Regions from separate parts of the Sedimentibacter sp. B4 genome, predicted to be linked through region 1. Evidence: riboswitches for the same ligand, from Rfam matches in the RefSeq annotation. Region 1 holds a riboswitch; the other holds the start of a gene.
The links. Region 1 has a riboswitch for glycine ahead of BN358_RS19300 (sodium:alanine symporter family protein). Riboswitches for the same ligand answer to the same signal wherever they lie in the genome.
Positions count from the first base shown of each region.

Region 2: linked by a shared signal. The riboswitch ahead of BN358_RS02645 (ACT domain-containing protein) and the one ahead of BN358_RS19300 (sodium:alanine symporter family protein) in region 1 are both predicted to bind glycine.

Region 1 is NZ_CANG01000955.1:255,579-260,212, forward strand. Features, by position in the region: gene BN358_RS19290 (electron transfer flavoprotein subunit beta/FixA family protein) at 1-778, opposite strand, end outside; gene BN358_RS19295 (FadR/GntR family transcriptional regulator) at 986-1,690, opposite strand; glycine riboswitch at 1,969-2,059, shown strand; gene BN358_RS19300 (sodium:alanine symporter family protein) at 2,150-3,538, shown strand; gene BN358_RS28020 (copper amine oxidase N-terminal domain-containing protein) at 3,583-4,634, opposite strand, start outside.
Region 2 is NZ_CANG01000014.1:15,792-20,425, forward strand. Features, by position in the region: gene rpoN (RNA polymerase factor sigma-54) at 286-1,704, opposite strand; glycine riboswitch at 1,982-2,070, shown strand; gene BN358_RS02645 (ACT domain-containing protein) at 2,182-2,451, shown strand; gene BN358_RS02650 (PFL family protein) at 2,456-3,814, shown strand; gene grdD (glycine/sarcosine/betaine reductase complex component C subunit alpha) at 3,946-4,634, opposite strand, start outside.

The DNA of each region.
Region 1 (4,634 bases):
TCATTTCTTTCAATTTATTTAACAGCTGAGTTGTAAGCTCTGAGTTTGATCCTGCCCACATTTCCCTGTGAGCGTTCACAGAAGGAGGAAATATGCGCTGAACCTGCGTTGGAGAACCATTGAGTCCGTAGTGTTTTTCATCCTTGTCTTCCATGTCATCAAGGCTCATGACTGTAATTTCTTTGTCCTTTGTATTTATTTTTCTTGTGTAGGAAGGAAGTCTCGGCATAAAAATATCCTTGTCAACAGCCAGGAGGCATGGATATTCAACCTTGGCAATTTCTATGTCATCTGTCATATCCATTTCTACTGAAATAAATTTTTCTTCAATGTCAATAATTTTGCACACATTTGAAACGCTTGGTATGTTAAGCCATTCAGAAACTTCAGGTCCAACCTGGGCAGTATCTCCGTCAGTAGTCTGCTTTCCGCAGAGAATGAGTTCAAAATCTCCTGTTTTCTTTATTCCCTGAGCAAGTGTGTAGCTTGTTGCAAGAACGTCAGCTCCGCCGAATTTTCTGTCGGAAATGAGCACACCTTCATCTGCTCCCATGGCAAATGCTTCTCTTATTACTCCTGCCGCCTGTGGTGGTCCCATGGTAATAACAGTAATGGTTCCGCCTGTTTTTTCTTTCACTCTCAGTGCTGTCTCAATTGCATACAAGTCATAAGGATTCATTTTTGAATCTACGCCGTTTCTTTTCAATACTCCTGTAACAGGATCTACTTCAACTTTGTTTGTTTCAGGAACTTGTTTGATGCAAACCAAAATGTTCATATGTTTACCTTTTCCCTTTCTGAATACATTAACTATAATTTCGTTTTCACTAACTGGTAGTACCACTTCTGATAAAAATAAAAATGCATGCGCATTTTCAACTGGTAGTACCACTTACTTTATTAAGTATATCTGCAAATGTTATCATTGTCAACAATAGTCACTTTTTTAACATTGATATTTTAAAAAATCTTTTTTGCTTTCTATTTATATATTTTTTGTCATTCTATCCAACTCTTCGTCAATCAAATCAAAATGTTTGTTTATTGCAGAAAAAGCAAGGGTTTTGTCCTTGATTATAAGGCTCTTCACCATTTTGTCATGTGCATCATGAAGGTAATCTTTGCTGGTTTCAGAGCTTAATATTTCCTTCCTCAGGTCCGCTATGAACTTATCCATCACTTCTGAAAGAGCTCTTAGTATATTTATTATCAAAGTATTTCTGGATGCTGCTGCAATGTTATAGTGAAGCTGCTTATCTAGAATTACATTATATTCTTCTGTTTGATTTTCAAGCTGAGAAATTATATTTTCAAACTGTTCAATTTCTTTATCTGTTACATTGTCAATGGCAATCATCAGCGCCTCAAGTTCCAGTGCACGCCTCAGCTGGCTTATTTGCTGATAAGTTATCTGATTAAGCATAAACATCATGGACATAGATTCCACAAGATTGTTTTCAAAATTGCCTGTAAGATAATTTCCTGCTCCCTGCTGGCTAGAAATAATACCCATAAAATCAAGCATCCTGATGGCTTCCCTGACAGAGTTCCTGCTTACACCCAGAATATCAGACAATTCTCGTTCTGATGGAAGTTTTCCTCCTGTTATTAAATCTCCGTTTACAATTTGTTTTTTAATATAATCTATAACTTTTGTATAGGACTTTTTCTGCAATGCTTTTTCTTCCATAAAACCACCTGACAATATATTTTAGTTTATATCATTATAGCATATTATCAGGAAATAGTAAGTATTTTGTTATACGGCATATATTGCTGACGAAAATTTGTTGATAACCGTTTTCATAATTAAGATATGTCGTATTTAAATTTTTCCCTTTTGTTTTTTCCTAGTACATGCTATAATCATGCCCAGTGATAAAATTAAATATTTCGGATGAAGATAGTGGGAGAGAGATCATATGATCCGCCGAAGGAGTTACACTTTCAGGCAAAAGGACCATTATCGGACGAAACTCTGGAGAGCCTCAAATGAGCACCGAAGGAGCAAGCCGGTTACACCGGTCAATCTCTCAGGTAAAAGGACAGAGCTATGCTGTAATTTTTTGAGGCCGGGTCTTTTTTGATCTGGCTTTTTGTCTTTTAAGAGGATTCCTTAAACGCACTATAAAATTTAGGGAGGTACAAAATGCAAAACGTAACATTATTTTTAGAAAAGGCCGATTCCTTTATATGGGGACCGCCACTGCTGATGCTGCTAGTGGGAACAGGAATCTACCTTACATTCAAACTTGGACTCATTCAGGTTTTCAAGCTTCCCCTGGCATTGAAACTGGTTTTTTCCAAAGACACTGATAGCAATGCACAGGGCGATGTTTCAAGCTTCGGTGCACTTTGCACAGCATTGGCGGCTACAATCGGAACAGGAAACATTGTAGGTGTTGCCACCGCCATCAAGGCAGGAGGACCTGGAGCCTTGTTCTGGATGTGGGTTGCAGCTTTCTTCGGCATGGCTACCAAGTACGGCGAATGCCTTCTTTCCGTAAAGTACAGGGTTGTTGATGAAAACGGACAAATGTCCGGAGGACCTATGTACTACATTGAAAGAGGACTTGGAAACAAAGTCCTTGCAAAAATGTTTGCTGCCTTCGGCGTAGGAGTTGCCTTCTTTGGTATAGGAACATTTCCACAAATTAATGCAATTACAGATGCCGTAAAAATTACTTTCAACATTCCAGTTCTTGCTACTTCAATAGTGATAACCGCAATAGTTGCACTTGTAACATTGGGAGGAATCAAAAGTATTGCAAAAATTTCAGAAATCATTGTTCCATTTATGGCTGTATTTTATGTGCTGGGAGCATTGTTCATAATGATATCAAACATTCAGCTTATTCCACAAACATTTTTGTTGGTAATAAAAAGCGCATTTACCCCAACTGCTGCAACCGGTGGATTTTTAGGAGCAAGCGTCATGTATGCCATGCGAAACGGCGTTGCCAGAGGTGTTTTCTCAAATGAGTCAGGCCTTGGAAGCGCACCAATTGCAACTGCTGCTGCAAAAACAAATTCATGCGTGAAACAAGGACTTATTTCAATGACAGGAACATTCTTTGACACAATAATTATATGCACCATGACAGGTTTGATGCTTATTATGACAGATGTATGGAACGGAAGTCTCCAAGGTGCAAGCATGACAAATGAAGCATTCAACCAGGGGCTGCCTTTAATCGGACCTTATATTGTTACTGTAGGATTGATATTCTTTTCTTTCACAACAATTCTCGGTTGGAACTACTATGGTGAGAGATGTACAGAATACCTGTTTGGAGTTAAGGCAATCAAATTATACAGATTGATTTTTATTGTACTTGTAGGGGCAGGATCATTCCTCAAGCTTGACATGATATGGATTCTTGCAGACATTGTAAACGGACTCATGGCAATACCAAACCTCATAGCTCTCATTGGACTCAGGGGAGTTATTGCATCTGAAACAAGACTGTATTTTGAGGGACTGAAAAGCGAATCAAAAATAGCATGGAAAAGTAAGACTGTAAATGAAGAAAATTAAACTAAAGGACGGCGCAAGCCGTCCTTCTAAATTTATTAACAAATTTATTTTTCAATTACTGCAGTGGAAAAATCACCATCAAGAGTATAAGTTATTTTGTATCCGAGTTTTTCAAAGTCTCTCACTTTAACCATTGTTCTTGAGTCAACAATCACACCTGTCATGTCGATTTTCTCATTGCCTCTTATAACATATGCTTTTCTTGCATCATTATCCCAATATACTTCTTCTCCAAATGTTTCGCCTATGTATCTCAAAGGAAGATAAACTCTGTTTTCAATGATAGTGTATGGCTGTGTATTCCAATCTGTCTTGCCGCTTTGTCTCGTTATATCAACATCAAGATCTTCACCCTCTGTATACCACATAAGCTGCATTGTCTGAGCGGGATTAATTTTGTTTTCTGTTTTCTCATATAGGCTTTCAGCATCTTCTATAGTCATAACACTTTCTGTAACTGAAATTTTTTCAACATTTTCAGGTGTTACTAAAGTTTCTGCTGAAAGTTTTCCCATGGACATTCCTTCATAAACAATTTCTGCTGATGAATTTTCCTTGTATGATGAACCTGTTTTTACAATATTTTGCTGAATTTTACTTCCTCTCACAAGTTCTTCAATGGAAGCCAGTTCTTCAGTTTCAAGTATCATAACTGCTTCATCCAAGAAATCATAAAAATCCTGTCTGCTTGCTTCTAATTCAGCTATTAATGTTTCCTTGTCCTCAGCAGTCATTCCTTCAAATTCTGTGTTGTTGTACAGGTTTTCAACATACTTCACAGTTTCATCAAACACATGCTCTCTGTTTTCGCTTACATATGTAATGAGTCTTTCCACAAATTCTAAAGCGCCCTGTGAAGTAAGTTCAATGGAGTAACCTCCGTTTATCTTTGTTATGAGTTTTGAATCAAAGCCCTTAAATGCTGTTGTAATATAGTCAATTGCATTATCCTGCATTTCCTTGTAATCCGTTTCATATTCAATGCTGTCCATTTCACCTAAATCACTAAGCAGTATGTATTCCACATCCTTAAGGCCGTTGTTGTAGAAATCATTTATAACTTCCACACTTTCTGTTGCTTCGCCATTTAACATTT
Region 2 (4,634 bases), on a different contig from region 1:
TTTTAAATTTTGGAATATTATTTTTGATTGGTAATCAGACATGATTTGAGATATGTGTTATACTATTTATTAATAGTGTCACATTTATATTTTGATTATATCACAGCATCATGATGCTGTACAGCAAAAAAAGCAAAAATAAACCAGTAATTTTTCATGAAATTCCTTATTTTATTATGTGCAATAAAAAAGAATATCCAACGTGTCTTTGAATATTCTTTACTGATTTAGATTTTAAATTCTTAATTCTTAATTCTTAATTCTTAATTCTTAATTCTTAATTAATTAGAACCTTCTTCTCATTGATGAAGATGGTATCCTCATTTCATCCCTGTATTTTGCTACAGTCCTTCTTGATATGTTGATTCCTTCAGAGCTGAGCATTTCAGCTATTTTTTGATCACTTAACGGCTTTTGTGTGTTTTCTTCATTAATTAATTTTTGAATCTGAGACTTCACGCTGGTGGATGAAATTCCTTCGCCATCGCTTTCGCTTAAGCTGCTTGCAAAAAAGTACTTAAGTTCAAACAACCCTATAGGAGTTTGTACGTATTTTCCGTTTGTAGCCCTGCTGACAGTTGACTCATGTACGCCTATGTCTTCAGCAACATCCTTGAGAACCAAAGGCTTCAATGCAGTCTTACCTTCGTCAAAGAATTTTCTCTGAAACTTGAGTATGGATTCAACAACCTTGTACAGTGTCATTCTTCTTTGCTCTATACTCTTTATAAGCCACATAGATGAATTCAGTTTGTCGCTCAGGAACTTGTTTGCTTCTTTGTCATCAAGATTTTTTATCATATTCTGATAATAGCCGCTTATAGTTAGAACAGGCAGGTTGTTGTCGTTTACTATAATTATATATTCACCGTTTATTTTTTCAATAGTCACATCAGGAACAATATATCTTATGTTGTCGCTGTCTACTATGAATCCTCTAGATGGCTTTGGCTCAAGCATCTTGATTATATCGCAAATGCTTTGTACCCTTGAAACTGTAATACGAAGATCTTTTGCTATTTTTTGAATTTTGTTGGTAGCAATTTCTTCAAGATATTGTTCTGCTATGATATATGCATTCTTATCTTGAATTCCCTTTTCCTTAAGTTGAATCATAAGGCATTCACTTAAATTTCTTGCTCCAACTCCCACAGGGTCAAAAGTTTGTATAAGTCTTAAAACTCTTTCCACTTCAACCACATCTTCATTCAACAAAAGACTTATATCTTGAATTGAACAACCTAAGTAGCCCTTGTTATCAAGTGATTCAATAATAAATTCGCCTATTCTTTTTTCCTTATTAGTTTTTACGGAAACTCCTAATTGAACCATGAGATGGTCCTTAAGAGACATTTTTTTGGAAGTGTAGCTTTCAAATGTTTGCTTTTCATCAGAATCTGCAGTTTTTTCATAAGCCTTGTAGCTTAGGTCATCATACTTTTCTGTAATTTCCTTCCAATCGATTTCATCTTTGTTGTCAGATTTATCAAAATCAGATTTTTCATATTCAGCACTTTCATCTGATGATGATTCCTGGACTTTATTGTCAACTGATTCGAGAAAAGGATTAACCTCAAGCTGTTTGTATATAAACTCCATTAATTCAACATTATTAAATTGCAAAATTTGTATAGCCTGTCTTAATTCAGGTGTCATGATAAGCTTTTGAGTCTGAGACAGATTCAATTCAAAGCCCATTTTCATAATATCACTCCTTGCTACCATATATTATAACAAAATTTATTATATTTTCAACATGATATTATTTTGTACTGCTTTATCAATATTAACAATAAAAACGAGTAAATGTTGTCATTATTTTATTATATCAAAAAACTATCGAAAATGCCAAAGTATTTTGTTAAAAAAAGAAAATTTTATAAATTTAAATATTATGCTTGATTTTTAAAACAAGACGGTATATACTAACCCCTAATAAAATATTTTGGATGAAACTGGCGGAAGGCAGTCGACCGTCAGCGGACATAACTCTGGAGAGACTCTTTAAGAGCACCGAAGGGGAAAGTTGATATCAATGAAACTCTCAGGTAAAAGAACAGAGCTGAAAGAAAGCACATATGTGTTTTTGTTGTACAGAGAGACTGGCGTCTCTCTGTATTTTATATAACACCATTTTCCTTAAAGGCTGCATACATACTAACATTATAAACGGAGGATAACATGAAAGGCATACTAACAATAATCGGAAAGGACCGCGTTGGAATAATAGCACATGTTTCAACACTTTTAGCAAGCTACAACGCAAATATCCTTGATATTAACCAGACAGTAATGAGAGATTACTTCACAATGATAATGCTTGTGGACCTTGATGGCATTACAACTGATTTTACAACACTTCAGCAGGAATTAGACAAAAAAGCCAAAGAAATCAATATGGAAATCAAAATTCAACGGGAAGATATTTTTGACAAAATGTACGAGGTGTAGACGAATGATTAAATCTAATAACATACTGGAAACAGTCAAAATGGTTGATGAGCTCAAATTTGACATAAGAACAATAACTATGGGTATTTCACTTCTTGACTGTGCTGATTCAGACGGTGAAAAATCAAGGATTAAAATATACGATAAAATAGCAAGGTTATCCGAGCACTTTGTAGAAACTGTCGAAGCAACAGAAAAAGAATTCGGAATACCAATAATAAATAAAAGAATTTCAGTCACTCCAATATCCATAATAGCAGGTGCATGCAATGATGTTGACTATATCAAGTATGCTGAAATTTTGGACAAGGCTGCTGATGTGGCAGGAGTAAACTTTTTGGGAGGCTTTTCAGCCCTTGTTCACAAAGGATTTACCAAAGGCGATGAAATACTTATCCGTTCAATTCCTCAGGCTCTTGCTGTAACAAACAAGGTTTGTGCTTCAGTTAATGTTGCAACCACAAAGGCAGGCATTAACATGGATGCTGTAAGAATCATGGGTGAAGTTATAAAAGAAGCAGCGTATCTTACAAGAAACAAAGACAGCATTGGATGTGCAAAATTAGTTGTGTTTGCCAATGCTGTTGAAGACAATCCTTTCATGGCAGGAGCATTCCACGGCACCGGAGAATCAGAAACATGCCTTAGCGTTGGAGTTAGCGGTCCCGGAGTTGTAAAAAATGCTTTGGAACAAGTAAGAGGTCAGGATTTCACAACCGTATGCGAGACAATCAAAAAGACTGCATTTAAGATTACAAGAGCCGGTGAAGTTGTGGCAAAGGAAATTTCAAGGAGAATGGATATTCCTTTCGGCATAATGGACTTATCCCTTGCACCCACTCCGGAAGTCGGTGACAGCGTAGCAAGAATATTAGAAGAAATAGGACTTGAAGCTTGCGGTGCCCATGGAACCACAGCTGCTCTGGCATTATTAAACGATGCGGTTAAAAAAGGCGGCATCATGGCTTCTTCAAATGTAGGGGGATTAAGCGGAGCATTTATACCTGTAAGCGAGGATGAAGGAATGATTGAAGCTGTTAACAGAGGTTCCTTAAACATCGAAAAGCTTGAAGCTATGACATGTGTTTGTTCTGTAGGCCTTGACATGATTGCCATACCCGGAGACACAAAAGCAAGCACTATTTCAGCAATTATTGCTGATGAATGCGCTATAGGCGTTATAAACCAAAAATCAACAGCAGTGAGACTAATTCCTGTTTACGGAAAAACATTAGGAGATACAGCTGAATTCGGAGGACTTTTAGGAAGGGCTCCCATAATGAAGGTAAGCAGTTTTTCTAGTGATGACTTTATAGCAAGAGGCGGCAGAATTCCGGCACCAATTCACAGCTTTAAAAATTAAAAAACGAGATTCTAAAGAATCTCGGACTATTGACAAATGTAATTGTAGGGGCGGACCTCGTGTCCGCCCGTGTTATTAATTCAATAATTTTGTTATCTTCAGTGGGACAGTAGTCCTACCCTAAATTTGTTTTAGCAGCAGGTTTTTTCTTTTGCTATGAACTCATTGTCCTGAAGAACTTTAATGGCAGTTTCAGTGTTTGCTTCATTTACAAGAATTATTGGTCCTGTGCAGCCCATTCCGCTTTCTGCATAAACATTGTTTTTCCACAGAAGCTTTACAGCATCTTCAAGGTCCATTATTTCAATTCCTGAAATCTGGGAAGTCACAACTTCTTTCTTTGGAGCTTTCACTTCGTCCTCAGAAGATTTTTTTACTGTTTTAGTTCCTTTCAGTATTTCAGTAAGATTTGCTTTGTGTGCCTTTTCAAATTCTTCTTTTGCAATGGCTTTTAAATTTCCTTTTACCAGTTCTCCGGCAAACTTCATGGCTCCTTCAACTAATGGAGCGCCTGAAGCTCTTGATATTATAAGTATGAGCTTGTCAAAGCCTTCACCGATTCCAGGACCGTATCCGTAGCCTAGTGACTCATAGTTTCCGCCAGTTGTGTAAGAAGAAAATATTTTAATCATGAGGTTTCCTGTTAAAGAATCCATTACCATAACATCAGCTGAACCCATGAGAAGGTCATTACCTCTCATGACAGCACCGCCGTCTGCTCTTTGAGAAGCTGCAAAATTTATGTCATATCCCTGTTCTTTTAATTTTGTCAGAGCTATTTCAGTTTGTCTTGCACCATCAACATTTAAAATACCAACAG